3 regions of the Arthrobacter sp. LAR12-1-1.1 genome follow, and region 3 is predicted to be linked to each of the others. Evidence: riboswitches for the same ligand, from Rfam matches in the RefSeq annotation. Region 3 holds a riboswitch; each other region holds the start of a gene.
The links. A riboswitch is a leader RNA that binds a small molecule or an ion and turns the genes downstream of it on or off. The one in region 3 is predicted to bind cyclic di-AMP.
Positions count from the first base shown of each region.

Region 1: linked by a shared signal. The riboswitch ahead of MRBLAR12_RS11300 (hypothetical protein) and the one ahead of MRBLAR12_RS18735 (M23 family metallopeptidase) in region 3 are both predicted to bind cyclic di-AMP.
Region 2: linked by a shared signal. The riboswitch ahead of MRBLAR12_RS21435 (hypothetical protein) and the one ahead of MRBLAR12_RS18735 (M23 family metallopeptidase) in region 3 are both predicted to bind cyclic di-AMP.

Region 1 covers NZ_JBEGIG010000013.1:2,999-12,301, reverse strand. Annotated here, with positions in the region: gene MRBLAR12_RS11320 (phosphatase PAP2 family protein) at 1-350, shown strand, start outside; gene MRBLAR12_RS11315 (DedA family protein) at 353-1,105, shown strand; gene MRBLAR12_RS11310 (response regulator transcription factor) at 1,111-1,788, shown strand; gene MRBLAR12_RS11305 (sensor histidine kinase) at 1,775-2,785, shown strand; gene MRBLAR12_RS11300 (hypothetical protein) at 2,882-3,547, opposite strand; cyclic di-AMP (ydaO/yuaA leader) riboswitch at 3,552-3,755, opposite strand; gene MRBLAR12_RS11295 (hypothetical protein) at 3,926-4,204, shown strand; gene MRBLAR12_RS11290 (cation:proton antiporter) at 4,201-5,415, shown strand; gene MRBLAR12_RS11285 (DNA alkylation repair protein) at 5,466-6,176, opposite strand; gene MRBLAR12_RS11280 (glycoside hydrolase family 16 protein) at 6,568-7,617, shown strand; gene MRBLAR12_RS11275 (aspartate/glutamate racemase family protein) at 7,709-8,362, opposite strand; gene MRBLAR12_RS11270 (hypothetical protein) at 8,683-9,003, shown strand; gene MRBLAR12_RS11265 (glycoside hydrolase family 16 protein) at 9,013-9,303, opposite strand, start outside.
Region 2 covers NZ_JBEGIG010000067.1:81,734-91,036, reverse strand. Annotated here, with positions in the region: gene MRBLAR12_RS21450 (ArnT family glycosyltransferase) at 1-1,721, opposite strand, end outside; gene MRBLAR12_RS21445 (glycosyltransferase family 39 protein) at 1,728-3,743, opposite strand; gene MRBLAR12_RS21440 (bifunctional glycosyltransferase family 2/GtrA family protein) at 3,744-5,168, opposite strand; gene MRBLAR12_RS21435 (hypothetical protein) at 5,317-6,147, opposite strand; cyclic di-AMP (ydaO/yuaA leader) riboswitch at 6,147-6,306, opposite strand; gene MRBLAR12_RS21430 (sensor histidine kinase) at 6,475-8,121, opposite strand; gene MRBLAR12_RS21425 (response regulator transcription factor) at 8,143-8,883, opposite strand; gene MRBLAR12_RS21420 (hypothetical protein) at 9,125-9,303, shown strand, end outside.
Region 3 covers NZ_JBEGIG010000045.1:21,046-30,348, reverse strand. Annotated here, with positions in the region: gene fdhD (formate dehydrogenase accessory sulfurtransferase FdhD) at 1-789, opposite strand, end outside; gene MRBLAR12_RS18760 (molybdopterin molybdotransferase MoeA) at 890-2,413, opposite strand; gene MRBLAR12_RS18755 (DUF6457 domain-containing protein) at 2,410-2,697, opposite strand; gene mobA (molybdenum cofactor guanylyltransferase) at 2,719-3,396, opposite strand; gene MRBLAR12_RS18745 (HNH endonuclease) at 3,482-3,982, opposite strand; gene MRBLAR12_RS18740 (NlpC/P60 family protein) at 4,202-4,960, opposite strand; cyclic di-AMP (ydaO/yuaA leader) riboswitch at 5,256-5,425, opposite strand; gene MRBLAR12_RS18735 (M23 family metallopeptidase) at 5,563-6,384, opposite strand; cyclic di-AMP (ydaO/yuaA leader) riboswitch at 6,389-6,608, opposite strand; gene MRBLAR12_RS18730 (metal-dependent transcriptional regulator) at 6,754-7,449, opposite strand; gene serC (phosphoserine transaminase) at 7,810-8,940, shown strand; gene MRBLAR12_RS18720 (MFS transporter) at 9,006-9,303, opposite strand, start outside.

The DNA.
Region 1 (9,303 bases), on a different contig from region 3:
CCAGCCCCGCCCTGCTGTTCGATCCCCTGGCTCCGGAAACCGGCTCCAACAGTTTCCCGAGCGGCCACGTGTCCTTTGCGGTGGCACTCGGATTCGCCGTGTACTTCCTGGCCCGCGGAACCCGCTGGGCCAAGGTCACCGCCGTTGGGGCGGCGGCAATGGCGCTCGTCGTTGCCTGGTCGCGGCTGTATATCGGCGTCCACTACCCCACGGATGTCGCGGCTTCGTTCCTGGCCGCGAGCGCAGCGGTGGTCATGCTTGCGGGGTTGTGGAACGTGGTTGCGCCGCGGATGGCCGGCCGGCTTCGTGCCCCGTCCGTCACCCGGTCACTGGGTCCTGAGAGGAATTGAGAATGCACGCCTTGGACGTTTTTTCCTTACTTCCGGCAACAGACAGGGTCGTTCAGGCCGCCGCTGCCGCAGGTACACCCTCACTGCTGGACCCGGCAAGCCTGCTCGCCGGGCTGGGTCCGACCGCTTTGGGCGTCATCGCGCTCATGGTTTTCATTGAATCGGGCGTGCTCTTTCCTTTCCTGCCCGGGGACTCGCTGCTGTTCACCGCAGGCCTTCTGCACCAACAGCTGCAACTGTCGCTGCCGGTGCTGATCGGTGTCGTCACCGCGGCTGCCGTCGCCGGGGACCAGGTCGGCTACATGCTGGGACGGAAATTCGGCCGGCGATGGTTCAAGGACGATGCCCGGATCCTGAAGACAGCGCACCTGACCACTACGGAGGACTTCTTCCGCCGCCACGGCGGGGCCGCCGTCGTGCTGGCCCGCTTCGTCCCGATGGTCAGGACGTTTGCTCCCCTTACCGCCGGGATCGCGCGGTATGAGTACAAGTACTTCACTCTCTGGAATATCACCGGGGCGGCGGCGTGGGCCGTTTCCGTGACGATGCTTGGCACCTGGTTGGGACACTTTGACATCGTCGCCAAGAACATTGACGTCATTGCCGTGGCCATGGTCCTCATCTCCGTGGTGCCTTGGGCGGTGCAGCTCCTCAAGCGCCGCCGCAACAGCCGCACCGCAGCCGCACCGGCCGGCGACACGCCCGCGGGAACCGAGGACGGACTGCGGACTGAGGAAATGGCCGCGGAAGAATAGCTGACATGACTACCGCTGACCGCCCCTCCCTGCTGCTCGTCGAGGACGACGCCGTTCTGGGACCGCTCATCGCCGAGCTCCTGGACCCGGATTACCGGGTCCAGTTGGTCACCAACGGCCGTGATGGCCTCCACCACGGACTGACCGGGGCCTGGGACGTCATGGTGATCGACCGCGGGCTGCCTGTCATGGACGGTATCGCCCTCATCGCGGCTTTACGGTCGAAAGGCATTGCCACGCCCATCCTGATCCTGACCGCGCTGGGCGATGCCGACGAAAAGATCAGGGGTCTGGACGCCGGAGCCAACGATTACGTGACCAAGCCGTTCGACGCCGGCGAACTGGCGGCACGCCTGCGCGCACTGACGCGCACCTTCCCTTCCCCGGCCCCGGCGCCGGTGGCGATCGGGGACTGGGAACTGGATCCGACGCAGCGTTCCGTCCGGTCCGTCTACGGGCACACGGTGTCGCTGACCGCGAAAGAAGGCCAATTGCTCGCAGCCCTGGCCGCGGAACCCGGCCGTGTCTTCACCCGGGACGAACTCCTCGCGGCGTACTTCCACGCCTCGGACCAGCCCGGCGTGATCGATACCTATGTTCATCACCTGCGCCGGAAGATCTCCAAGGCCGTCATCCGCACGGTGCACGGCCTCGGTTACCAGATCGGCGATGCCCATGAGTAACGGCGGGACCGCAGGAAATCCGGACCACTCCATTCTGCGCAAGGCCTCGCTCAAGGTCGCGCTGCGGATCAGCGCCGCGTGCGCGGTAATGGTTCTCGGGCTGCTCGCTGCCACGGCGCTGTACCTCATGAATCAACTCGCCCATCCAGAAGTGCCGGGCTCGGCGGCGGCCGGGACGGCCTACGCGTACCTGGACTCCAAAGATGTCCTCGAAGCCATGGTCATCGCCGGGGTGGCGGGAATCTTGCTGGCCGGCATCGTCGGGTGGCTCAGCGCGCGCAGCGCCATCCGTCCCCTCGGTGATGCCTTGGCCAGGCAGCGGCGCTTCGTCCAGGACGCGAGCCACGAACTGCGCACGCCCTTGACCATCCTGGACACCAGGATCCAGCTTGCCCAGCGCAATACCGTGCCCGGCTCCAGGCAAGGCCACGACCTGGCCCGGATCCGGGAGGACGCAGCAACGCTGACCGGGATTGTCAACGAACTGCTCCTCGCGGCAACAGCGGAAGTCCCGGACCGCTCCGCACCGCCTGCCGACCTTGCCGACACCGCCGCCAGCGTCGCCGGGAGCCTCCAGCTGGTGGCAGAGCAGCGCAAGGTGGCCGTGGACTTCGTAGCCGATGCCCGGCCGCTGGCCCGGATCGAGAATAATGCGCTGCGCCGTGCCGTGCTTGCCCTGGCGGACAACGCCCTCGCCCACACGCCCCCGGGCGGCCGGGTGTCCATCACGACCTCGATCGAGCAGAACCGCGCCGTGATCACGGTGGCGGACACGGGGACCGGAATCACCGGCGTCGATCAGACCCGGATCTTTGACCGCTTCGTACGGACCGCCAGCACAGGCAGTGCACACGGACAGCGAAGCTTTGGCATCGGTCTGGCCTTGGTCAGGGAGATCGCCGTCGCTGCGGGCGGCGCCGTTGAGGTGGCCGCGACAGGTGCCGAGGGGACGGTCATGAAGTTGACGCTTCCACTGGCCGGGCGGGGGAATCCCTGAGAACTATATGTACAGGAAAGACCGGCGATCGATTGCCCCCAAGGGAATCGATCACCGGTCTTTCCGGACTTTCCGGCCCGGAAGAGGCAGCGCGGCTTAGGCGCGGACGAAGGTGACGCCGCCGGTCGCCGTGAGCCATGACAGCGGGTGGACCATCGTCTGGTTCTTTCCGTTCATGCCGCCACTGACCACCTGGCCGTTGCCGGCGTAGATGGCAACGTGGCCGGACTGGACCACCATGTCGCCGGGCTGCGGGGTGCCCACAACGGTTCCGAGGCCAAGGAACGCCCGGGGACCAATGTTGCCAACCGGCTTGCCTGCCGCGCCAAGGGCCTTTTCGACCATGGCGGTGCAGTCCTGGGTGATGCCCACCTGGCTGTAAGCGGCCGAGAGCATGATGGCGTTGCGTCCGCCGGCAGCGGGCGCCGCGGCCGGCGCGGCCGCCGGAGCGGCCTGCACCTGCACGGTTGCCTTCGGTGCTGCTGCAGGCGCAGCGGCGGGAGCCGGCGCCGCGGCAACGGGCTGTTCGATGACCGGCGCTGCGACGGTAGCTACCGCGGGGCGGTCAAAGCTGATCTTGACGCTTGAGTCGGCGTTCACGGGGGCGCTGACCAGTCCCGTGACGTCCACGTTGGACGCCGGAGCGGAGTCCCGCTGAGCAGGTGCTGCGGCTGCGTTGGCTGCCATTCCGCTGGTGAGGACCAGGCCGGATGCGGCGGCGAGGACGGCCGTATGGCGCACAAAAGTACTGATTGAAGACATGAATGTAGCCTCTCCCAATGCCTGCGAGGTGAGCTGTCGGATTCGGATGGGAGGCACCCGGCCGCACTCCCGGGCCCGTCGTTGCGGGCACTGTGCGGCTTCACCCCAAGGCCTGCGAAATCAGCAGGCCAAAAGTGGTTTCCCCGTCTCTGCCGGTCGTTGATGCGAGTTACCCCCGGGCCGCGGCAGAGTTAGGCAATCGGCTGGGGAGCGCCCGTATCGGAGACAACAGGCACTCATCCACCGTAACGCGATCCGCATGCAAAAGTCACATTCAGGTAACGGCGGCCACAGAACGGTCCGGCAATTGCCCATGGGGCGGCGCCGCATCCGAACGTAGGATGATGCCATCAGCACACGCCGAAGCGGAGGCCCGAAATGAACAGCCACTGTGTCGCCATCTGCCAGTTGAGCAATCAGCCACAGGAGGATTTCGACGTCAACACCGAGCTGCTGATCCTGGACGGCCGGGACGTCCACGTGACCACCTGGGACGCGGAACCGCGCGACGGAGGTTTCGACGAGCACGTCCTGAATGACCGGGTGGACGCACTTGGGTACATGGTTGTCAATGACTGGGCGTTCCTGGACGGGAAAGCCTACGCCGTGGTGGAGCGGCGGTCGGGCCCTGGGCCCGCCCGCAGCGGCGAGCCGTGACATTCCTGTCCCTGGCGCTGATCGCCGTCGTCGCCCTGGCCGGACCCCTGCTGGCGCTGCCGGCGCGCTGGCGGTTGCCGGTGATGCTGGGCGAACTGTTGGCCGGCATCGCGATCGGACGCTCAGGCCTGGCCCTGGTTGATCCTGCGGACCCGACGTTTATCCTGCTGGCCAACATCGGGTTCGCGCTGATGATGTTTGTGGCCGGAACCCATGTTCCCGTGAGGGATCCGCAGATCCGCTCCGCCCTCGGCAATGGCTCCCGCCGGGCTATTGCGGCCGCGGCGGCAGCGGTGGCGGTCGGAACCGGGATCGGTCTGCTCTTCGGGACTGGACATGCTCCCCTCTACGCAGTGCTGCTGGCGTCCTCGTCGGCCGCCCTGGTCCTTCCGATCATCGATTCGCTGCGCCTCGGCGGACCCGATGTCGTCGCCATGACCGCGCAGGTGGCCATCGCCGACATAGCCTGCATTGTGGCGTTGCCGCTCCTCGTGGATCCGCCCAACGCAGGCCGCGCGGCGCTGGGCGTGCTTACGGTGACCGGCTGCGCGGTGGTGCTCTATTTCGTCTTGCGCTGGCTGGAGCGCAGGGGAATCCGCGCTCGCGTGCACCAACTCTCGGAAAGCCGCAAGTTTGCCCTGGAGCTGAGGAGCCAGCTGGCCGTTCTCTTCGCCCTGGCCGCAGTCGCGACATGGAGCAATGTGTCCGTGATGTTGGCAGGCTTTTCCTTCGGCCTGGTGGTGGCCGCCGTCGGCGAACCGCGGCGGCTGGCCCGGCAACTGTTCGCCCTCAGCGACGGTTTCCTTAGTCCGGTGTTCTTCGTCTGGCTGGGTGCATCGCTGACGCTCAAGGACCTGGCCGGACATCCGGAGATGATTGCCCTCGGCGTGGTCCTGGGAGTAGGGACCCTGCTGACGCACGCCGGCCTGGCGTTCCTGGGTCTCCCGCTGCCCCTCGGGGTGTTGTCGGCGGCCCAACTTGGCGTGCCGGTTGCGGCGGCGAGCATCGGCACACAGCTTCAGGTCCTGCTCCCGGGCGAGGCAGCGGCCCTGCTGGTCGGCGCTCTAGTCACCATAGCCGCGAGCGCCGTCGCCGGGTCACGGGCGGCGAGGGCTTTCGCGCTGCCTGCAAATGCCGACGGCAGATCCGGCGATGCCGGCAGCGCCGTCGGACAGGGCGATCCGGGCGGTCCCGGAGATCCGAAAGTCTGAAAGTCCGCAGCTCTGAACGCGGGCCGGGCCCGCGGGGAACGGTCGGATGGTCACTCTCCAACGGACGTGAATTGCAGCTCCGGCCTCGTCTTTGCCATCTCGGCCAGGACCCGGGAAACCGCGTCCCGGTCCGCAGCGCCGTCGGCGTCGGCGTCGAACGTCCCGCGAGCCTCGCCGAGCACCGCATTCGCGTGCCGGACAAATCTGTCCCAGTCCCCCGCGCCCGCGCGCAGCGCCAGCAGCGGCGAAAGCAGCGCGGCCCGGCGCAGCCAGGCATCGGGCTCGCGCACCCACCGGTCCAGCACGCTGTCAGCCCGCACCCTGGCCATCATGTCGAGCCCGCCCACCAAGGGCCCGACGACGTCGACGGCGAGCGGATCCACGAGGTCCCGCACCTGCGCCTCCCGGATGAAGCCCTCCAGCCGGGTGAGGTCGGAGTTGGTCAGCAGCTTCACATTGGCCTGCAGCAGGACCACTGCGGCCAGCCGGCGCTCGAAAACCGGTGCCGCCCCCAGTTCCGAGCCCCACAATTCGGAGCCCCACAGTTCGGAGCTCAGCGCGGTGACCTGATCGTGGGACAGCCCTGGATAGCGGCGGCCGGCATCCCGGACCGTCCCGCGCACGGCACCCACGGAGGTGCCGTAGAACCGGAGGCCTCTGCCTCCTGGCTCCATTTCCAGCCGCGACTGCAGCTCGTCCGCACGGCGCCAGGAACCTTCCCGCTGCAGCGAGAGGTCGATGAACTCGCCAGCATCACTCACCCGACCATTCTTTCGTGTGGGCGCAGGGGAATGCCGTGAACACGTCCGGAGAGGTTTGCGGGTCAAGGTAACGGTCCGGTAACGTGGGCCACTGGCCGTGAAGGCCTGGCCCGAATGCAGGGCCCCGGACCGCCCCTTTTAGGGCCCGGTTGCGCCGTTCGGCGTCTGCTCGCCCATGCTCTTGCAGCAGGGCCGGATGAAGCTTCCCGCACTCGCCGCCGCCTTGGCAGCGACGGTTGTGTGTGCCAGTCACAAAGCCCGGAGGGGTCCGTTGTTCCAGAAAACGCCGTTCAAGAAATCACCGCTCAGCAAATCACGGTTCAGTCAAGCACAGCCGAAGACACCAGGCTTCAAGACACCACAGCTCCACAAACTAGCGATTGCGCTGAGCTTGGGCGCACTGTCGCTGGCCGGGTGCAGCGTCGCCCCCACCACCGGCGCCGGGGCCCCATCCCCAACCACCCAGGCCTCGGGTTCTGCCGCGGCCTTCACGTCGTCGGCGGCCACCAAGGCCTCGCGTCCTGCCGCGGCTTCCACGTCCTCGGCGCCCGCAGCGCCTGAGTCGGCGGCGCCGTCTGCTCCCAAACCCGTCGGCGGTCCCGCCGCTGCAATAGCGGATCCCGGAGTCGACGCGGCACCGGCTGCCGCCGCTCCCGCCGCCACACCGATCGCTCCGGAAACGGCGGGCGGCGCACAAGCGGCAGCCGCTACGGGGTCGACGCCGGCCGCGCCCGCTGCAGCGCCTGCCGCGGCGCCCGTTGCGGCCCAGGCCGCAGTCGCCGCGACCGGCGACGGTTCGCAAGCCGCCACCGCCCGGGGCTGGGGTGCGGTTGTTGCCGGCGACGAGTTCTCCAAGGCCGGCGCCCCCGACTCCACTAAGTGGAGCGTCTTCAAGGGAACCGGACATGCCGGCAAGGGCGTGCGGAGCCCGCAGGCGTGGTCGGTCGCGAACGGCGTGGCCACGGTCAGCGGCAACTCGGCCGGCACCACAGGCGGCATGTCGGCCAAATTTGCGCAGCAGAAATACGGCAAGTGGGAGACGCGCATGAGGACCAGCGCCAGGGACCCGAAGTACCACCCCGTGCTGATCCTGTGGCCCAACAACAACACCTCCCCCAACTGCGCCGAGATCGACTACGCCGAGGGCAGCAGCAACACCAGCCAGATCAAGTTCTTCCTGCACTACGCCTGCGGCGGGTCGAACTTCCAGACCACGGCCGCCAAGACGGTCGACACCACCCAGTGGCACAACTACGCCGTGGAGTGGACTCCGGCCGGCATCAAGGGATACATCGACGGAGTGAAGACCTTCTCCGACACGAACCCCGCGCACCTGCCCTCCGTGGGCATGCATCAGACGTTGCAGCTGGACTGGTTCCCTGACGGATCGGCCACCAAGCCTTCACAGATGCAGGTCGACTGGGTCCGCGTCTACAAGTAGGACCGGCTCAGCACGCGACAGCCCCGCGCCCAATCAGGTTGCGGGGCTGTCTTGTCGCTGGCCCATGGCGCGCCGCCACCGGCCGTGGGACTCAAACCTGCTGAAGTTCCCGGGCGACCACCGCTGAGACGAGCATGGAGCCGGCCGCCGTCACGGCGTCGATGACCGGGACCCCGAGCCGGCGGCGGAGCACGTCCGCCATGCCGATGCTGCTCAGGCCGGTGCTGGCCTGGACGATCACGTCGGCGCCGGCATCAACCAGCATGTGGGCCGCTGCGAGGGCGTCGAAGATACCGGCAGGCATGAGGAACGCGTCGGGCGTTTCGACGCGCCCCTCGCCATCAATGAGCAGCATGCGTTCGCCCAGTGCGTCCGCGATCGGGCCCGGTACATGGGCACCGAGTCCCAGGACTCCAATCCGTCCGCCAAAGGTCAGAGCAGCAGCTGCGGCTGCGGAGCCCGCCCCGATGACCGGGATGTCCACGGCCGCCCGGGTGGCGGCCAGCCCGGGGTCGGACGCGCAGCTGATAATCAGCGCGTCGGCGTCCCCTGCCATTTCCCGGGCCAGCTGGACTACCTTGGGTGCCGCAGACTCGAGCGACACCTGGTCGTAGACGCCGGACGGCTGGTCCGGAATACAGCGGGAGGTCACGGAAAACCCGAAAGCCTCCTGCAGGAGTTTCCCGTGGGCGTGGAGCAGGCGTCGGTCCGACGTCGTCATCACCCGGATCAGTCCAACACGCATGGCGTACTACCTTTCGAACGGGATCCTTGGTGCGAGGCTACCCGGCGAGTATTTCCATGTCTTTTCGGGCAGGTGACCAACACAAGCCCTGCCGCGGAATCATGCCGTGGCGCTGGCAGCCGTACACATTCTGAAGGCTGCGACACCGTAACTTGCGCATCACCTTGGCGAAAACTTCGCTCCCGTTAAGCTTGGCGGCCCGGCGCCGTTATATGGTGTGTCACGGTGGGCCGTCTTCGATCCGGGTAACTTACCCGGGTTGGGGGGAAGGCGGCAGGCCGGTTCCGGGCTCAGCCGGAACGATGATCAAAGGAATAGCCATGTCGGTGGAGCCCTCGTCCACTCCAGGACGCCCCGAAGTACAGGATCCCTATGACCTGGTGTCCGGTGCGGAATATGCCGCATCTGCCGCTGGAATCCGACATCAGGCGGTCAGGATCATTGACGCCGTCCTCGCCGACACCGCCCCGGAACACGACCGCGCCCGGGAGTTGCTCCGCCAGCAGATTGCTGCGCATCCCGGAGACCCTGAACGTGCCCTGATGGAACACCTGATGGCGTTGAAAGCTTTAGGCGTGCCCTATGAGGGGATGCCGGAAGCTGGCGGCCCGGTCCAGCCCGAGTTTGCCGCGGGCGAGTAAGCGCAACGCTTAGTTGTAGACCCGGATCCAGTCGACCTGCATCTGGCTGGGTTTGGTTGGAGTCCCGTTGGGAAACCAGTCGAGCTGCACTGTTTGGTGCATCCCTACCGTAGGCTGATGCGCCGGGTTCATGTCCGCAAACCATAGTGACCCATCGAGGTATCCGGTGATCCCGGCCGGGGTCCACTCCACTGCATAGTTGTGCCACTGGGTCGTGTCGATAGCCCGCGAGGCCCGGCTCTGGAAGTCTGGTCCGCTGCAGGCGTGGTGCAGGTTGAACCCAATCAGGGTGGTATCCCA
Region 2 (9,303 bases), on a different contig from region 3:
CCGCGGCCAGCGCCGCCTGTGCCAGCGCCGGCCGTACCGTTGACCGCCGTAGCACCGCCGAGGGACGGCGGCATCCCGGCACCGCCCCGGCCGGACACTGCCGGCCCGGCACTGACGATCGAGCCGCTGTGGGCCGTGGACGCGGTGGACAGCGAGTACGCCAGCGGCCCGGCGAGGGCGGCGGCGACGGCGAGCGTCGCCGTCGTCCGCGCCATGATCCTGGATGCCTTCAGCCCCGGTCCCTTGACCCCCGCGGCCCCGTTGGTCCCCGACCTCTTGAATCCCAGCGCCGCGGCGGCCAGCACCAGCGCCGCGGCGGCGAGGGCGCCCAGCAGCGCCACCCAGCGCAGCCACGGCAGGTACGCCGCGGTGCGGCCGAGGAGTTCGGCGGCCATGGCCCCGGCCGCCACGATCGCCACGGCGAGGACGGCGGCCGCAACGGTCTGGTCCCGCCGCTGCCAGAGCAGGACGCCGCCGAGCCCGGCAAGCCCGGCGATCCCGGGCGCCAGCGCCACCCCGTAGTACGGGTGGATGATCCCGGCCATGAAGCTGAACGTCAGGCCGGTGACCGCCACCCAGGAGCCCCAAATGATCACTGAGGCCCGCACTGCGTCGGTGCGCGGCGCGCGGCGGCCCAGCAAGAGCAGCCCCGCTCCGAGCAGCAGCACCGAGGGGAGCAGCCAGGCGATCTGGCCGCCGAACTCGTTGTTGAAGAGCCGGAACAGCCCGGGAGTGCCCCAGCCGTTGCTGCCGCCCACACTCCCGGTTTCGTCGCCGTTCAGCCGGCCCAGGCCGTTGTAGCCCAGGGTCAGTTCCAGGATGGAGTTGTTCTGCGAGCCGCCGATGTAAGGGCGGTTCGCCGCGGGAATGAGTTCGACGGCGGCCAGCCACCACCCGGCCGCGACAGCCATCGCCGCGCCTGCGCAGAGCAGGTGAAGGATCCGTCTGCCTGCCGTGGCCGGCGCCGCGAGCAGGTATGCCAGGGCGAAACCGGGGACGACCAGCAGGACCTGCAGCTGTTTGGTGAGGAACCCGAAGCCCAGCAGCACCCCGGCGAGCAGCAACCAGGGCAGGCGCGCGTCCTGGATGGAGCGCAACACGGCGTAGGCGGCCGCGGTCATCAAAAGCACCAGCAGGGCATCGGGGTTGTTGAACCGGAACATCAGCACGGCCACAGGGGTCAGCGCCATGACCGCACCGGCGAGGAGCCCCGCGCGGTGGGCCAGGCCGGCGTCGGCCGTGGCGGGGGCCGCGGCCCGGCGTACGGCCAGATAGAGCAGCCAGACCGTGCCGACCCCCATGAGCGCCTGCGGGACGAGGACGCTCCAGAAGCTCAGCCCGAAGATCCGCACCGACAGCCCCATCACCCACAACGACGCCGGCGGCTTGTCCACGGTGATGGCGTTGGCGGCGTCAGAAGAGCCCAAGAACCAGGCCGCCCAATCCTGCGACCCCGCCTGGGCCGCCGCGGAGTAGAACGCGTTCGCCCAGCCGGAGGCTCCGAGGTTCCACAGATACAGCACGGCCGTGGCCAGTAGCAGGACCGCGAGTTCCAGCTGCCGTCGCAGCTGCCGGGCGCCAGGGACGGCGCGCTGGCCGCCGGCCGCCCGGGGCTCCAGGGGCCGGCGCCGCCGCTCCGGGACTTGCGGCTGCGGCGGGCCTGGCGTGCGGGCCGGTCCCGCCGGCACTGTGTCGGGGTGGGAGCTCAGGGTGTCAGTCATGGCGGCCTATGCTCCCAGCTTGTAGACGGTGGTGCTGCCCACCGTCTGGGCCTGGTAGTTGGCCGCGACCCAGGTGGCGACCTCGGAGTTGCCCCCGCGGCCCCCGCCCATGCCGCCCATGCCGCCGGAGACGAAGTAGCCGATCTCGCCGCGGTCCACCATTGCCTGGAACTGCGCGAGCGTGGGGTAGGGGTCGCCGCCGTTCCAGCCGCCGAGTGCAATCACGCTGGTGCCGGTGGCGAGTTCCAGGCTCGCGGCTTGGGTGGCGCCGGAGACAATCGCGGACCACTTGGTGCCCGAGGACTTCAGCAGCGCTGTCAGCTCCGCCGAGGACGTTTCCCCGCCGGGGCCGCCATCAGCACCGTCACTGCCGGCCCTGCCGGCTGCCCCGAAGCCGCCGCCCATCGCGGACGCGGTGGGACCGGACGTGGGGATCGAACCAGAATGCGGCTGGGCCACGGTCGACAGCGTCCAGGCGGTGCTCCCCAGCCCGCCGGCGAGCAGCGCCAGGATCACGACGCCCGCCGTGGCGGCCTTGCGTAACCGCGCCGGAAGCGCCGCCATGCTGTCCGCCCGCAGCAGCAACGCCGCGGCCGCGAGCACGCCCAGGACCACCGCGATCACCCGGAGCCCGGGAAGCCAGGCCGGATCGCGGCCCAGGAGCACGGCAGACCAGACCGATGTGGCCAGTACCGTCACGGCCAGGACGATCCGTGCCGGCCAGTAGGCCCGGCCCCGCCACAGTTCCACGGAACCGATGCCCGCCAGGGCCGCGATCGCGGGGGCCAGCGCTACGGCATAGTACGGATGCACGGTGCCGCTCATGAAGCTGAAGATTCCGGCCGTGATGACCAGCCAGCCGCCCCACAGCAGGAGCGCCGCACGGGTTTTTGAGGTCCTGGCCTCGCGCCGGGTGAACCACAGCCCGGCGGCCAGCAGGATCAGGGCTCCCGGCAGCAGCCAGGACACCTCGCCGCCGAAACTGGTCCCGAACATCCGGGTGATCCCGGCCGTGCCGCCGAAGCCCACGTTTCCGTTGCCGCCCGGGCCCCCGCCGCCCGGCATGCCCCCGCCGGACCCGGTGATCCGGCCCAGGCCGTTGTAGCCGAACGTCAGTTCCAGGAAGCTGTTGGTCTCCGAACCTGCCATGTACGGGCGGACCGAGGCCGGGGTCAGCTGGAACAGCACAATGTAGCTTCCGGCCACAACGGCGATCCCTGCGGCGGCGGCCAGCAGGTGCAGAAGCCGGCGGCCGAGTGTGGTGGGCGCCGCCCACAGGTAGGCCAGGGCCAACCCGGGAACGATCAGGAAGCCCTGCAGCATCTTGGACAGGAACGCCAGGCCGATCACCGCGCCGGCCGCAGCGAGCCACTTCCAGCCGGCCTTCTCGATGGCGCGCGTGGTGAGGTAGGCGGCCAGCACCAGGCACAGCGTGAGCATCGCGTCCGGGTTGTTGAACCGGAACATGAGGGCGGCCACCGGGGTCAGCGCCAGGGCGGCGCCGGCGAGCAGGCCCGCCGCCGGTCCGGACACCCGCTTGACGGTCAGGTAGAGAAGCCCGACGGCGGCCACGCCCATGAGAGCCTGGGGAATGAGCATGCTCAGTGCCGAGAAGCCAAAGATCCGTCCCGCGAGGGCGGGGATCCAGAGGGCGGCGGGCGGTTTGTCCACCGTGATGGCATTGCCGGCGTCGAGCGAGCCGAACAGCAGCGCGGTCCAGTCCTTCGTCCCGGCCTGGATCGCCGCGGCGTAGAAGGAGTTGGCGTAGCCGGTGGCTTCCAGGTTCCACAGGTACAACGCTGCGGTGACCAGCAGCAACAGCGCTGCCGAGGGCCGCACCCAACGTGGCTGCGGTCCGAACAGCAGGCGGTCCCGGCTGCTCTGCGTTGTGCGGGTTGTCGGCAGGTGGGGCGCCGTCCCGGTGTCCTCAGGTACCGCGCGGGGAGTTTCCTGGGCTGCCGGCGGGCTGCCGGCTGGGGAGCCTCCCTGGGCTCCGGCGGTGGGGCTGATGGTTGCCGTCATTTACTTGGCCTTTTCTGTACTGGGGAGGAAAGTGTCGGTGGCGCCGGGCGCCGGAGCAGAGTCGGTAGGCCTGTGCCGGAAGACCACCAGCCGGAAGAGCAGGAATTTCACGGCTGTGGCGGCCAGGTTGGCGGCGGTGACCGTGAGCAGTTCAAGCCAGCGGTCCGGTGCCGCTCCCGACGCGGCGTGAACCAGGGCGAGTGCGCCCGAGGTCAGGGCCAGCCCGATCCCGAAGACCAGCAGCCCCTCGAAGTGGTGGCGTGCCGCCTGGCTGCTGCCCTGGATGCCGAACGTGAAGCGCCGGTTGGCCGCGGTGTTGGCCACGGCGGTGGTGAGCAACGCCAGGAAATTTGCCAGCTGCGGGTCCATGATCCCGCGGCAAAGCAGGAAAATTGCCAGGTATGCCAAGGTGGAGGCCACCCCGATGCTGCCGAAGCGGACCAGTTGCCCGAAGAGGCTTCCGCCGGGGCTTTGTTCCTGGGCCCGCGAGGAGGCCGGCAGCGGTCCGCGGGCCAGGGCGGCGCGCAGCTCGGGCACCGGGATCCGGCCCGAGACCAGGTCCCGGCTCAACCGTGCCATGCCGCGCAAGTCAGCGAGGGCAGTCTGGACGATGTCCACGCTGGAATCAGGGTCGTCGGTCCAGTCCACCGGGACTTCGTGGACGCGCAGGCCGCACTTTTCTGCCAGGACCAACAGCTCGGTGTCGAAGAACCAGGCGTTGTCCAGTGTGTGGGGGAGCAGTTGCCGGGCCACGTCCGCCCGGATCGCCTTGAAACCGCACTGCGCGTCGCTGAAGTGGGCGCCCATAAGGGACTGCAGCAGGAAGTTGTAGCTGCGCGAGATGAATTCGCGCTTGGGTCCACGGACCACGCGCGAGTTGCGGGTCAGGCGCGTCCCGATCGCCAGGTCGGAGTGCCCCGAAATGAGCGGCGCAAGGAGCGGGCCGAGGGCGGCCAGATCAGTGGAAAGATCCACGTCCATGTACGCCAGGACCGGCGACGGCGAGGCAAGCCACACCTTGCGAAGCGCGTTACCGCGGCCCTTTTCGGCCATATGGACCACGTTCACTTCGCGCAGCTCGCGGGCTACGCGTTCCGCCGCCTTGAGCGTTCCGTCGGTGCTGGCGTTGTCCGCCACCGTGATCCGGAAGGAGTGCGGGAAGGCGCCGAGAAGGTACGCGTGGAGCCGGCGCAGGCATGCTTCGAGATCCCGTTCCTCGTTGAAGACCGGAATGGTGACGTCCAGCAGGGGTGTGTTGGCGCGCGTGTCAATGGCTGAGCGCCGGCCGCCCGGGCCGGCAAGCGCCCCGGCGGACGTGCCCGGGCCAAGCGCTTCGGCCAGGGCAGGCCCCGGCCGTGCGGCCGGGCTGGCCGGCGTCGCCGTGGAGCGGAGCAGGGTTCCTGTGGCCTGGTCTGTGAATGTCATGGCTCAACTTTCCCGGCGGCCCATATGAGGGCTTTAGGGTCAAGCTGTGCGGGGGCTGTGGAAGTCCGGCTGGTCCGCCCCCGACACACAAGAAGGCCCCGGATCCATGTGGATCCGGGGCCTTCTGTGGAGGCCGGTTAGTGCCGGTTTAGTACCAGTTGTGTGCGTAGTGGAAGTTCAGGGCGCCGCAGGGGGAGCCGTAGCGTTCCTTGACGTAGTTCAGGCCCCAGTTGATCTGGGTCCGGTAGTTGGTCATGTAATCGGCGCCGGCGCTCGCCATCTTCGTGGCCGGCAGGGACTGGACCACGCCGTAGGCGCCGCTGCTGGGGTTGGTGGCAGTCGTCTTCCAGTCCGATTCCTTGGTCCAGAGCTTATGCAGGCACTGCATCTGGCCCGGTGCCCAGCCATAGCTGCCCAGCTGGGCCGCGGCGTAGGCCTGGGCCCCGGCGGGGTCGTCGACTGCGACCGGCGCAGCTGCGGGAGCCGGGGCAGCTGCCGGGGCCGGTGCGGGAGCGGGGGCCGGAGCCGGGGCGGGAACCGCAGCGGCTGCAGGAGCCGGTGCAGGAGCGGGGGCTGAGGGAGCCGGCACGGGAGCAGCGGGTGCTTGGATCAGCGCTTCGACGGCCTTAACCTGCGAGATCTGGGGTGCCACGTTTTTTTCCACTGGAGCGGTCGGCCCAGCCACCTGGGCCCGCTCGAAGTTGAGCTTGGCCAGCGGGTCGGCGGTGGTGGCTGTTTGGCTGCTTCCAACGTTCGTGCCCGGGCTCCCCGGCTCTGCCGCCTGGCTGGCAGCGCCGCCCCCCACCAGCATGGCGCAGGCGGCGGTGATGACGGCGGCGCGGCGGCCGGTGATGCCGAGGCCGGTGGCCAGCCTGGACAGGGCGGATGCCTGCGTGGCCGGTTCGGCGCGGTGGCGCGACTTGGTGGAACGGGAATGGGAATCGCCGTCAGGGCGCGTTTGTACTTGGAATTCAGTCATGGTGGCCTCTCAACGCCGGCGGAGTTAGCTGTCGGGTTCGGATGAGGTCATCCGGCCGCACGGAAACTCACGTGTCGGCTTCACCCCGAGGGCGCATGAAAGCAGAATGCCCGGGAACTCTGGGTCCCCCGCCTCTGCCTGGTCCAGCGGAATCCGGGAAGCGGCAGAGTTTGGCGTCCGTCCGGATATGCGGCACCAATGGCGGCGCACCCCAAAGACGCTACAGGACCCGGCCGCTTAAGTCACATTTTGGTAACAGGAGTCACAACGGCGGGGTGTCGGCTTGCGCCGGAGTCGCCGGTCGTCCGGGTGGGGGCCTGTGGGTGGCTACGCCGACGGCGGCGCCGCGGGCAGCCGCACGGCGAACTCCGTGCGGCCAGGCCGGGACGTGACCTCGACTGTTCCTCCGTGGGCCTCCACGATCGAATGGACAATGGACAAGCCCAACCCGCTCGTGCCCTCCGAGGTCGGCGCGGCAGTCGCCGTTCCCTGACCATGGCTGCCTCCGGCTGCCATGCCAAAGGCACTAGAAGCAGCACCGGAAGCAGCGCCGGATGCCGAGCGCACGGCGCCCCCGGACCGGGCCCCCGCCGTCGCGACGGCTGAGTTAGCTGCGGCGCTGGCTGCGGCGCTGGTCGCGGGATTGGTGCGCGCCGCGTCGGCACGTGCGAAGCGGGCGAAGACCCGGCCGACGAATTCGGGGGCGATGCCGCGGCCATTGTCCGTCACAGTGACCATGGCGCTGCCGTCAGCCGAACGCATGACGCCCGTAACCACCTTGGTTCCGGGGTCCGTGTGCTTGCGTGCATTGGACAGGAGGTTGGCGAGGACCTGGTGAAGCTGGGTCGCGTCACCGCGCACCACCACGGGTTCCTCCGGAAGCTCCAGCTGCCAGATGCGGTCCGGGGCCATGACTTTCTCATCGCTCACCGTCTCGATGGCCAACTGGGTGAGGTCGACGTCGGAGATCTTGAGCGGCTGTCCCTCGTCCAGGCGTGCCAGCAGCAGCAAGTCCTCCACCAGGGTGGTCATCCGCTCGGACTGGCTTTGCACGCGCGCGAGGGATCTCTGGCCGTCGGGAGTGAAGTGCTCGGTCATCCGCATCAGCTCCGTGTAGCCGCGGATGGCCGTCAGCGGGGTTCGGAGTTCGTGCGAGGCATCGGCGACGAACTGCCGAACCTTCATCTCGCTCTCCTGCCGCGCCTCGAGGGCATTGGAGACGTTGTCCAGCATCTGGTTCAGCGCGTAGCCCACGCTGCCCACTTCGGTTCCGCGGTGGGCGGCCGACGCCGGGACGCGCACCCCGAGCGCCACCTCGCCGGCGTCCAGCGGGAGGCGGGAAACCTGGGTGGCCACCTCGGAGAGCTGCTCCAACGGCTTCATGGTGCGGCGGATGAGCACAGTCCCGGCAAGGCCGATCAGAACTATTCCGCCAAGCGACACAATAGTGATGGTCCAGACAAGGGAGGTCAGGGTGCTCTGTTTATCGGCAAGGGGAAGCCCGGTGACAATGGTGTCGCCATATGGGGTCTGCGTGGCAACGAGACGGTAGGCGCCGGATGACAGCGAGCGATCAACGGGGAGACCGTCGGTGCGTAGTCCCAGGAGGATCTGGTCGTCCTCCGATGACAGCGAGGCGCGGGTGGCGTCGGTGGCCAGGAAGCCTGCACTGCTGACGTTGCCGTTCTCAATCCGGGCGATGAGGGTGCCGACCCTTTGTCCCCGCGCGTCTAAGGGATCCGGCCTGCCATTGGGGTTGCCGGCAGGGGGCCGGCTGAACTCACTCGAGCGGTGCGAAGCCTGGCCGAGCTGGTCATCGAGCTGCCGGGTCAGGAACAAGTCCATGGAGGCGTAGCTGAACAGTCCCACAGCGCCGCAGATAGCCACGAGCAGCGCCATGGCGACGAGAACCAGCCGGGTGCGCAAATGCCACGTGGAGGGGTTGCGCCAGTCGCGCCCGGGGACGCGTGTCACACCGGAAAGTGAAGGCACGGATCAGTCCGCCGGTTTCAGGACGTAGCCGGCGCCGCGCACCGTGTGGATCATGGGAGCGTGGTTGGCGTCGACCTTCTTGCGCAGGTAGGAAATGTACAGTTCCACGATGTTCGCCTGGCCGCCGAAGTCATAGTCCCAGACGCGGTCCAGGATCTGGGCCTTGCTGATGACCCGTTTGGGGTTTTCCATGAGGTAGCGCAGCAGCTCGAACTGCGTGGCGGTCAGATGCAGCTCCTCACCGCCCCTGGTGACTTCGCGGGTGTCGACATTGAGTACAAGGTCCCCGACCACCAGCTCGGCGGTGTCCATGGCGGCCACCCCGGAGCGCTGGACCAGCCTGTGCAGGCGCAGCAGCACCTCTTCCATGCTGAACGGCTTGGTGACGTAGTCATCGCCGCCGGCCGCCAGGCCGGTAATGCGGTCCTGGACGGCATCCTTGGCCGTGAGGAACAGCGCCGGCACCTCCGGCGCGAAGGCGCGGATCCTGCTTAGCAGCTCGACGCCGTCGAACCCGGGCAGCATCACGTCCAGCACTAGCACGTCGGGGCGGAAGTCCTTGGCAAGCCGGACCGCGGCGGGCCCGTCTTCCGCCACGGCCACGGACCAGCCGGCCATCCGTAGGCCCATGCTCATGAGCTCGGAGAGGCTGGGCTCGTCGTCCACCACCAGCGCGCGGATGGGGGAGCCATCCGGATGCGTGAGCTGGGGAAGGTTGTTAGTCATGGAGTGCGAAGTGGCCATGGGACAACTCTCCGATCTGCCGGTTAGGCGGGGCTTTGGGGACCCTGTGCGGCACCTGTGAATCCCAGCCTAGCGAGCTGGATGCCCTTCCCGGGCCGTAGGTGCCGCTCCGGCAGCGCTCAATCGGAGACTAACGCCCCGCCCGAACGTCACAGGCCCGGCTGTCGGCCCGCACAGCCCAGGCACAGGATCCCTCAGCACTCTGGGGTGAACACCGATCCGCACCCTAAGGAGAAACACCATGAGCGGTCAGCATCCCGGAGCCGGTTCCGGACCAGCCCCCAAGCCCGCCCCCGATTCCGCCCCCGATTCCACCCGCGCCACAACAGCAGCGCCCGCGCCCGTGACTACGCCCCGGGCTCTCGGGCAATACGACGCCGGACAGGATGGCGCTGGGCCGCATGCAGCCGGGCAGCCTGA
Region 3 (9,303 bases):
GGTCATCCCGCTGGCCTCGGCCAGCTCGACGGCCAGGCTGGAGGGGGCACTGACAGCGGCAAGGACCGGGATCCCGGCGAGAGCTGCCTTTTGGACGAGCTCGAACGATGCCCTGCCGGACACCTGCAGCACGGTGCCCCGGAGCGGCAGCAGGCCTTCGCGAAGCGCCCAGCCCACCACCTTGTCCACCGCGTTGTGCCTTCCGACGTCTTCGCGGAGGCACAGCAACTCCGCCGAGCCGTCGTCGGCGATTCTGAAGAGTCCGGCGGCGTGCACGCCGCCGGTGGCGTCAAAGACCTCCTGGGCGGACCGGAGGGTGTCCGGGAGGCCCGCGAGCGTTTCCACGGGAACGGTCAGCGGATCCTGTGCCGGGCTGTAGTGCGAGGACTTGCGCACGGCATCGATCGAGTCCGTCCCGCAGATGCCGCAGGAGCTGGAGGTGAAGACGTTTCGTCCGGTCTCGGGCCGGACGACGTCGGGCCGGAGTTGAGCCTCCACGACGTTGAACGTTTGGATGCCGTCGGCGTCTTCGCCGGCGCAGAACCTGAGCGAGACCAGCTGTTCGGGAGCCCAGATGATCCCCTCTGAGACGAGGAACCCTGCGACGAGGTCGAAGTCATTGCCCGGCGTTCGCATGGTGACGGAAAAGGACATGTCTCCGAGCCGGATTTCCAGCGGTTCCTCGACGGCAAGGACGTCCTCCCGGTGCCGGACAGGGAATTCGAGGGCCTGAGGGGACCCATCCAGGACGATCTTGTGCACTTTGCGGCGTTGCGTGACACGGCCCATCCGGTGCTCCTAAGCAACATGTTGTGCGGTTGTCGTGATTCTTTGGCTGGTTCCATCATTGTAAGTGCCTGATCCTGAAGCCAGCGCAGGGGGCCAGGGCTCAGCCCAGGAGGGCACTCCAGTCCACCGGCCCGTCGCTGGCCGCGGCTTTCCTGGCGGTCCGCTTCGCGGCCGGCTTCTGCGCGGCGGAGGCTGCCGCCGGGTCCGGTAGCGGCGTCCCCCAAGGGAGTGCGAAGGCGGGGACCAGTTCCCCCAGCTGCACGCCATGGGGCGGGACCACCAGCACGCCGTCGGCGGCTGCCAGGCCCCGCATCATTCCCGGGCCGGTGTGCTGCGCCGGCGACGCCATGCCATAGAGCAGCCGGAAGGGCATGAGCCGTGTCCGGCCGGGATCGGCGTCAATCGTCGAGCCGCAGGGCACCTCGCCGAGCGGGGGAATTGGTCCGTGCCCCAGGGCCGCCAGGAGCGGGGCTCCGATCGTGGACAGTGCCATCATGGCCGCGAGCGGGTTCCCTGGCAGGCCGAGGATGTACCTGCCGTCCGGCAGCTCGGCCAGCACGGCGGGATGGCCCGGGCGCATGGCGACGCCGTCGATCAGCAGGCGGCCGCCGAGTTCGGTGACCGATCGGCGGAGGTGGTCCGTTCCGGAGCGACCCGTGCCGCCGGTGGTGATGACGACGTCGGCAGGCAGGTTTTCGGCGGCAGGATCGGTGTCCTCGAGCGCGGCGAGCCATTCGGCGTAGGTATCCCCGATTTTCACTTCTTCGGTGCAGATCCCGCCAAGCATTCCCACCACGGCTGCCAGTTGGGGTCCGAAGGTGTCCCGGACCTGCCCGGGTGCCGGCACCCCGGACGTCACCACCTCCGAGCCGGTGAAGACGAGCCGCACCAAGGCCTTGCCGAGCACCGGAAGGGTGTCGCTTCCGGCCAGCGCGGCGAGGGCCAGGTGGGCGGGGTTCAGGACGGTGCCGCCCTTGATCAGGACGTCTCCGGCGGCGGCTTCCTCCCCCGCTTTCCTGATGTGGTCCCCGTTCCGCGGGTCCCCCGGTTTCGCGTTGCCGCCCAGTTTCAGGACAGGCAGGCCGTCCTCGTCGGCGTCGATGATGCCGCTCTCGCTGCGCAGCACCGCCTTGGCCCCGGCCGGAATGAGGCCTCCGGTGGCAATCGGACTTGCCTGATGCGGTGCCAGCAGCTGGTTGGGTTCGGCCAGGATCCACGGACCGCTGCCGTTGACGGCCCAGCCGTCCATGGCAGAGGAAGCGTAATGGGGCATGTCCTGCAGGGCAACGATGTCCGCTGCGAGGGTCCGGCCCAGCGCCTGCCGGAGCGGGACGGGGGCAGCCGGGATGGGAACGGCGCAGTCGAACGCGAGTTGGCGGGCCTCCTGCCACGTGTGGGCCAGGTGCCGGTGCGGCTCCCCTGCCGTGTCCTGGCCGGCAGTGTCCTCGTCCGTTGAATCTTCGTCCGTTGAATCCGGGTCCGTCGGGTCCGGGCCCGCCGGGTCCTGGCCCGCCGGGATGGGAGGGTCTGCGGGGCCCTCCGTGAAGCCCTCTCTGAGGCCGTCTTTACCGCCGTCGCTGCCTGGGGCAGTGGGTCCGCTGCCGTCCGGGGCCGCCGCCGTCATGCCCCGGGGGCTTCGGCGGCTGCGTAGTCCTTGGCGAGCCGGCGCGCCACGGCCATCGCGGACTCCATGGACACGGAGTCCGTGGCCTGCCCGGAGCCGGAGGCCAGACCCGCGGCAAAGCCGGCAATGAACGTCGTCAGCGGCGCCGCCGGGCGCACCACGGAGTGGGCAGCCACCCCGGCCAGGGCGAGGACCTCGTTCACGTCAATCTCAACGTCTTCCAGCTCCAGGGCCTGGAGCAGGGCACGGCACCAGTCTTCCAGCGTTTCATCCTGGCTTTTCACCGTTTGCCTCCATGGTCGAGTTCAGCTGCGGAGTTCCGGACCGGCGCCCGGACCGCGGTCTGGAAGCCTACCGGAAACGCCTAATGCGGACGCGTCATCCCAGGTGTCGACATCATCCGTGGAACCGGGGGGAACGCGAACTTCCCGCACGTCCAGCCTAGCAAGAAGGGCGAAGACCGACGCGTTTTCCAGGCTGCCCCTGGCCGCGGCGTCCGCAACACAACGTTGTAGCGCAGCTGTGCCATAAAACCCCGCGAGTGGTTGCTTCCGGCCTTCGGCCGAGACGGCCATGACGCCGTCGCCCCCGTCCCGTTCCGGCGCAACTGCAACAGACGCGGCCAGCGATTCGGCCAGGGCGCGGACTGCCTCGGCCGAGCGCGGCATGTCACAGGCAAGGACCAGGGTAAACGGCGCCGGCGCGGCTGCCCCGTGCCGGCCGGGGTGGTCCGCGTCCAGCGCGGCCAGTCCCGCGGCGATGGCGGCGGCCGGCCCCGCGAAGGGCGGGTCTTCCCTGCAGCTCAGCACGCCCCCGGGCAGGTCCCCGGGGTCAGGACCGACGACGACGGTGCGCCCTGCCCCGCCCGCGGCGCGCAGTGAGCGCTCAAGGAGGGTGGCGCCGTCGTAGATCAGCCCGGATTTGGGCACGCCGCCCAGGCGGGAGGACCGTCCCCCGGCGAGAATAATGGCATCGAACTCCACCGGTTCAGCCTAGCGCGGCGCCGGCTGCCGCCGAATCAGCCATGAACTGCCCGGAGGCAGTTCAGGCAGCAGTCCAGGCAGCAGTTCAGGCCGCTGACTCAGGCAACAGGAACGGGTCCCAAGCCGGCGTCGGCTTCTCGAGCTCCTTGATTTGCCAGATGGCGCCCTTTGGCGGGCCCGGAACAAAACCGATCTTCCAGCCCATCTCCGCCGGGGTGTGGTCGCTCTTGGCGTTGTTGCACCGCAGGCACGCCGCCACCAGGTTCTCCCAGGAATCGGCCCCGCCCCGGGATTTTGGCTGGACGTGGTCGATGGTGTGGGCAGCCTTGCCGCAGTAGGCGCAGCGGTGGGCATCGCGGCGGAGCACGCCGCGGCGGCTCACCGCTGTCATGGTGTTGTACCTCGGCCGGATGTAGCGGTTCAGCAGGATCACGGACGGGCGGCCCAGAATATCCTGGGGGCCGACAACGGGGTCGTCCCCTTCGGCCACCACGCTGGCCTTTCCGGTTAGGACAAGGACGAGCGCCCGGCGGAAGGTGATGACCGCCAGGGGTTCATATCCAGCATTCAGAACGAGAGTGCGCATCCGCATACCTCTTCACGGCCGCACCCGCCAGCGGCACGAGGGCCGGCTGCCCTCTGCATGGTCGGGCTATGGATCGACAACACAAGAGTAAACACTCAGGTGCCGGATCACCGAATATTTTTTCACGGGCGCAGTCTTCAGCGCGGAAAGTTCACGGTGCGGCAACGCAAAAGACCCCCGCCAAGAGGCGGGGGTCTTTCGAAGGTGCTGGGATCTTGCTTAGGCGCCGACGCGGATGAAGACCGGGCCGGAGCCGACGTTTACGCTGTACAGCGCGGTGGTTCCGCCGTTCCAGCCGCCGTGGACTGCCATGCCGTTGCCGACGTAGACCGCGATGTGAGCCATGCCCACGCCGCCGTTCTGGTAGTAGGCGAGGTCGCCCGGGCGTGCCTCGGCGGCGCTCACGGTGCGGCCCAGGGACAGGTAACCTGCCGGCCAGCCGTGGTAGTGGATGCCGGCCGCGGCCAGCGCGTTGGTGGCGAGGGCGGTGCAGTCCTGCGCCACGCCGATCTGTGCGTAGGCAGCGGCGGCGATGGTTGCGCCGGAGCCGCTTCCGATGCCGGCGGGAGCCTGGGCAGCGACGCCGCCGCTGACACCAAGCTCGGTGCCACCGGCGCGGGAGGCGTTGGAATCCTGGACCTGCACGACGGGCTTGGGGGCCTCGACGACGGGAGCCGGCGACGTGGTCACAGCGGGCTTCTCGTAGGAGATCGCGATGGTGGAAGCGGCCGAGATTGTGGCCGGAGCGGCGGACTGGACTTCCAGGGCCGAAGCGGAGGTGGATTCGCGCTGAACATTGGTCTCAGCAGCGTTGGCTGCGATTCCACTGGTCAGAACCAGACCGGAAGCTGCGGCGATGACCGCGGCCTGACGGCCCACGCCGCCGGCGTTGTCGCCGACAGCCTTGGCAATAACAGCCAGCGAGTTGGTCTTGGTGACCTCGGCGCGGTGCCGTGCAACAGTTGCACGAGTAGTCATTAAGTTCTCTCTTTCGTGATCCTTGGACCGCGCGCTTTCGGGCACGGACTGAGGACGCTCCGGCATCTTGGGGGTACGCCGGATCGCCCCGAAATGGGTTACTTAGCGAAGGGTGTACTGCGAAGACGCGCCAAAAGCGGAAACTGCATGCTGTCCGGGCTCGGTAGAGAATGAGCCTGCGGAACGTGATCCAATCCGGGCGCCGGCAAGGGCGGCACGTGATGTGGATTCCAGCGGGCTCAAAAGAGCCTCGCCGGTGCGCATGCGCGCAGAATTGTGGCGTGAAGACACGAAAGTAGCCTCTCCCAATGCCTACGAGGTGAGCTGTCGGATTCGGATGGGAGTCACCCGGCCGCGCTGCTTCCTGGGAAGCTTTGCGACTTAACCCCAAGGCCTTCTTTCGAAGGCCAAAATTGGTTCCCCCGCCCCTGCCAGACGATGTAATGCGAACGGACCTTGAGCGGTGGCAGAGCTAGGCAATCCACTCAAGAGCGCCAACTTCGGAAAAGTTGGCGTGCTTCAAACCCTACAGGAGTCCGGACCCAATGTCACATTCAGATCACGGCGTGTCACAAGAATCTGAGAGTGGTCCATCGTCTTTGTTAGAGCCAGCCGAGGGGGTCAACGACGTCGCCGTTGACCATCACTTCAAAGTGGAGGTGGCAGCCCGTGGAGGCGCCGGTGGTTCCGCTCATGGCGACGACGTCACCGCGCGATACCTTCTGGCCGACCTCGACCGAGGCAGAGGACAGGTGGTTGTACGTGGTCTCCAGGCCGTTACCGTGGTCGATGACCACCCGGTTTCCACCGCCGAAGGGATGCCATCCATTGAAGGTCACGGTGCCGCTGGCGGCTGCATGGACCGCCGTGCCGCACTGGGCAGCGAAATCCTGGCCGCGGTGGAACTCCCCCGCGCCTCCGGTAATGGGGCTGACGCGGTAGCCGTAGGGCGATGCCGTGACCAGCTGATCCAGCGGCCCGCCAAGTGTGCCCGCCGATGCGGCGCGGGTGATGCTGCCCACAGACTGGGCGCTCAGCAGCTGCTTGAGCTTCCCGTCCGGATCGCCCTTCGTGGTGACGGCAGTGCGGCTGAAGTCGACCTTTGCCGCGGCAGCGGCGGTGACATCCGGCTGAACGGCGGCCGAGAGAGCGCCGGATCCGCCGGGATTGGAGGCCATCACGGGGCTCGTGACGGGGACCGTCACGGTGAGAACCAGACCAGTTGCGGCCAGGGCGATCCCGGCTTTCTGCCCGACTCCGCTGGCCGAGGCAAACTCCGTTACCTGACGGAACGGACTGCGCCGGCGACGCCGTTCATCGCGGTGCGCGTCGCGCGGGCGTTCGGCCATATGCGCGACGACGGGACGCGGCTCCGGAGCGGGACCGGTCGCGCGGCGACGGCCCCTGGCGGTCTGGGTGGTCAAGAACGGTTCCTCTCTGGAGAGCCTGCGAAGTTAGCTGTCGGATTCGGGTCAGAGAGATCAAAGACCCGGTCCGCCGTTGCAAGCAGCCAGGCACAGGGGTATCCCCAGGGGATCCTTCGGTGGAAGCTGCTTGCCGCTGACGGACTTCACCCCAAGGCTGCTTAAGTAGCAGCCGAAAGTGGTTCCCCCGCCCCTGCCAGAAGGTGGTTCAGCGACTAATCCGCTGGCAGGGCTCGGCTTCGGATCAGGTAACGCTTTGGTATCGGTACTGGCCACTAACTATAGGGGATTAAGCCGCCCGGTGATAAATCCGTAATCGCAACTGTGCAGAACTCATGGGTCGTCCCACAACCGGCCCGTTGCGGCCGGTCAGGCGACCGTTACAAAGACGTGCGCGGCAACCTCGGGCGGCAGTTCCAGGGCTCCCTCGATATCGGGGACGCGGACCGAGATGTACTCCCCCACACGCTCCAGCGAGACCAGCGCGCCAGGCCGGATTCCGCCTTCGTCGAGCTGGGCCAGAAGCTCCGGCTCCACCTGGATCGGCTCCGCGAGCCGGTTGACCGTGATCCGCGAACCCGCACCGTAACCGGCCATGGCCTCCAGGAGGTTTACCGCCCTGTCCGCGGGGGCACCATTGGGCACCCCGCCAAGATCTGCCAGCCCCGGAATGGGGTTTCCGTAGGGCGAAACTGTCGGGTGGTTGAGCATCTCGAAGATTCGGCGCTCGACGCGTTCGCTCATGACATGCTCCCAGCGGCACGCTTCCTCATGGACGTAGGCCCAGTCGAGTCCGATCACGTCCGCGAGCAGTCGTTCGGCGAGGCGGTGCTTGCGCATGACACCGATGGCGCGTTTCCGCCCGGTTTCGGTCAGTTCAAGGTGCCGGTCACCGGAAACAACCACAAGCCCGTCACGCTCCATGCGGCCGATGGTCTGGGAAACGGTGGGGCCGGAGTGGCGGAGCCGTTCGGCGATGCGGGCACGGAGGGCAACGATGTTTTCTTCTTCAAGTTCCAGAATGGTCCGAAGATACATCTCCGTGGTATCGATCAGATCCGTCATTCAGCTCAGCTCCTCGAGCGCAGTCCTTGCGTCATTCCCACCGTACCGCGTGCGGGCTGCATGCAGGATGCGCCCTGGCGGGATCCGCCGTACGTTCGCATGCCAGCCTAGCCTATTTTGAATTACTCCGGATAATTTTCGTTCGGCCCGGGACTGCCCTCCCGGCGCCCGTAGGCCGGCAGCCCCCGGCGTCTCAATGACCTGACTGTGACAGGCCTTTTTCCATATCGCCGGGACCCGTCAGGCAGAATGAAACAGGCAAAATAGAACAGGCAGAATGAAAAAGGGGTGTCCGTTGTAGCCATCCCTGCCAGGCCACCTCCCAGCCACGCTACGAACCCGCCGAAAATTGGAGCCACTGTGAGCGACACGAGCGTCACGATCCCCGCCAACCTCCTGCCCAAGGACGGACGGTTCGGCGCCGGCCCGTCCAAGGTCCGACCGGAACAGATGGACGCCCTCGCCGCGGCATCGGCGAAGCTGCTGGGGACCTCGCACCGCCAGGCACCGGTGAAAAACCTGGTCGGCTCGGTACGCAGCGGCCTCAGCGATTTCTTCCGCGCGCCCGAAGGCTATGAAGTCGTGCTCGGTGTGGGCGGATCCACCGCGTTCTGGGACATCGCCAGCTTCGGACTCGTAGAGAACAAGGCGCAGCACCTGTCCTTCGGCGAGTTCGGCTCGAAGTTTGCCTCGGCCACCAACAAGGCGCCGTTCCTCGCCGAGTCCTCCATTATCAAGGCCGAACCCGGCACCCGCCCCTCCGCCCGGGCGGAGGCCGGCGTCGACGTCTATGCGTGGCCGCAGAACGAAACCTCAACCGGCGTGGCTGCCCCCGTCCAGCGCGTGGCAGGCGCCGACGAGGGGTCGCTGGTGCTGGTGGACGCGACCTCGGCCGCGGGCGGGCTGGACGTGGACGTGGCGGAGTCCGACGTGTACTACTTCGCGCCGCAGAAGAACTTCGCGTCCGACGGCGGCCTGTGGCTGGGCCTGTTTTCCCCCGCGGCGCTGGAGCGGGCGGCACGGATCAAGGCCGGCAACCGCTGGATCCCCGACTTCCTGGACCTCCAGACGGCGATCGACAACTCCCGGCTCAACCAGACCTACAACACCCCGGCGCTGGCCACCCTGGTGACCCTGGATGCCCAGGTGCAGTGGCTGAACGCCAACGGCGGCCTGGACTTCGCAGCCGCCCGGACCGCGGATTCCGCCGGCCGCATCTACCGCTGGGCCGAGGCGTCCGGCTACGCCACGCCGTTCGTGGCCAAGGCCGAGGACCGTTCCAACGTGATCGCCACGATCGACTTCGACGAATCGATCGATGCCTCGGCCATCGCCAAGGTGCTCCGCGCGAACGGCGTCGTCGACACCGAGCCGTACCGCAAGCTGGGCCGCAACCAGCTGCGCATCGCCACCTTCGTGGCGATCGAGCCGGACGACGTCTCGGCACTGCTCGAGTGCATCGATTTCGTCGTGGCTGAACTGAAAAAGTAGCCTCAGCGCCCGGCGGCGCCGTCACGGCCCATGAGAACTCAGGCCGCGGCGGCGCCGTCATCGTTTCAGGCCGGTCCGCCCGGCTGCACATTCTGTTGTGAGCCGCGCCGCGCACCCGGCTGGGAACCAGGGCTGGCGCCGGCTGGACCGGTCCCGCTTTCGACGTGGAAGTACCGCAGCCCGCGCGCGCGACGGTTGAAGTGGAGCCGCAGGTGCTTCGCCCGGATGATCCACACCAGCCCGATCAGGGCCGCCAGCAGGCCGGCGCCCGCCGCAACCGCCATGGACCAGCGGGGGCCGGCGGTGTTTGCCACCCAGCCGACGAGCGGCGCCCCAATGGGAGTTCCGCCCATGAAAATTGCC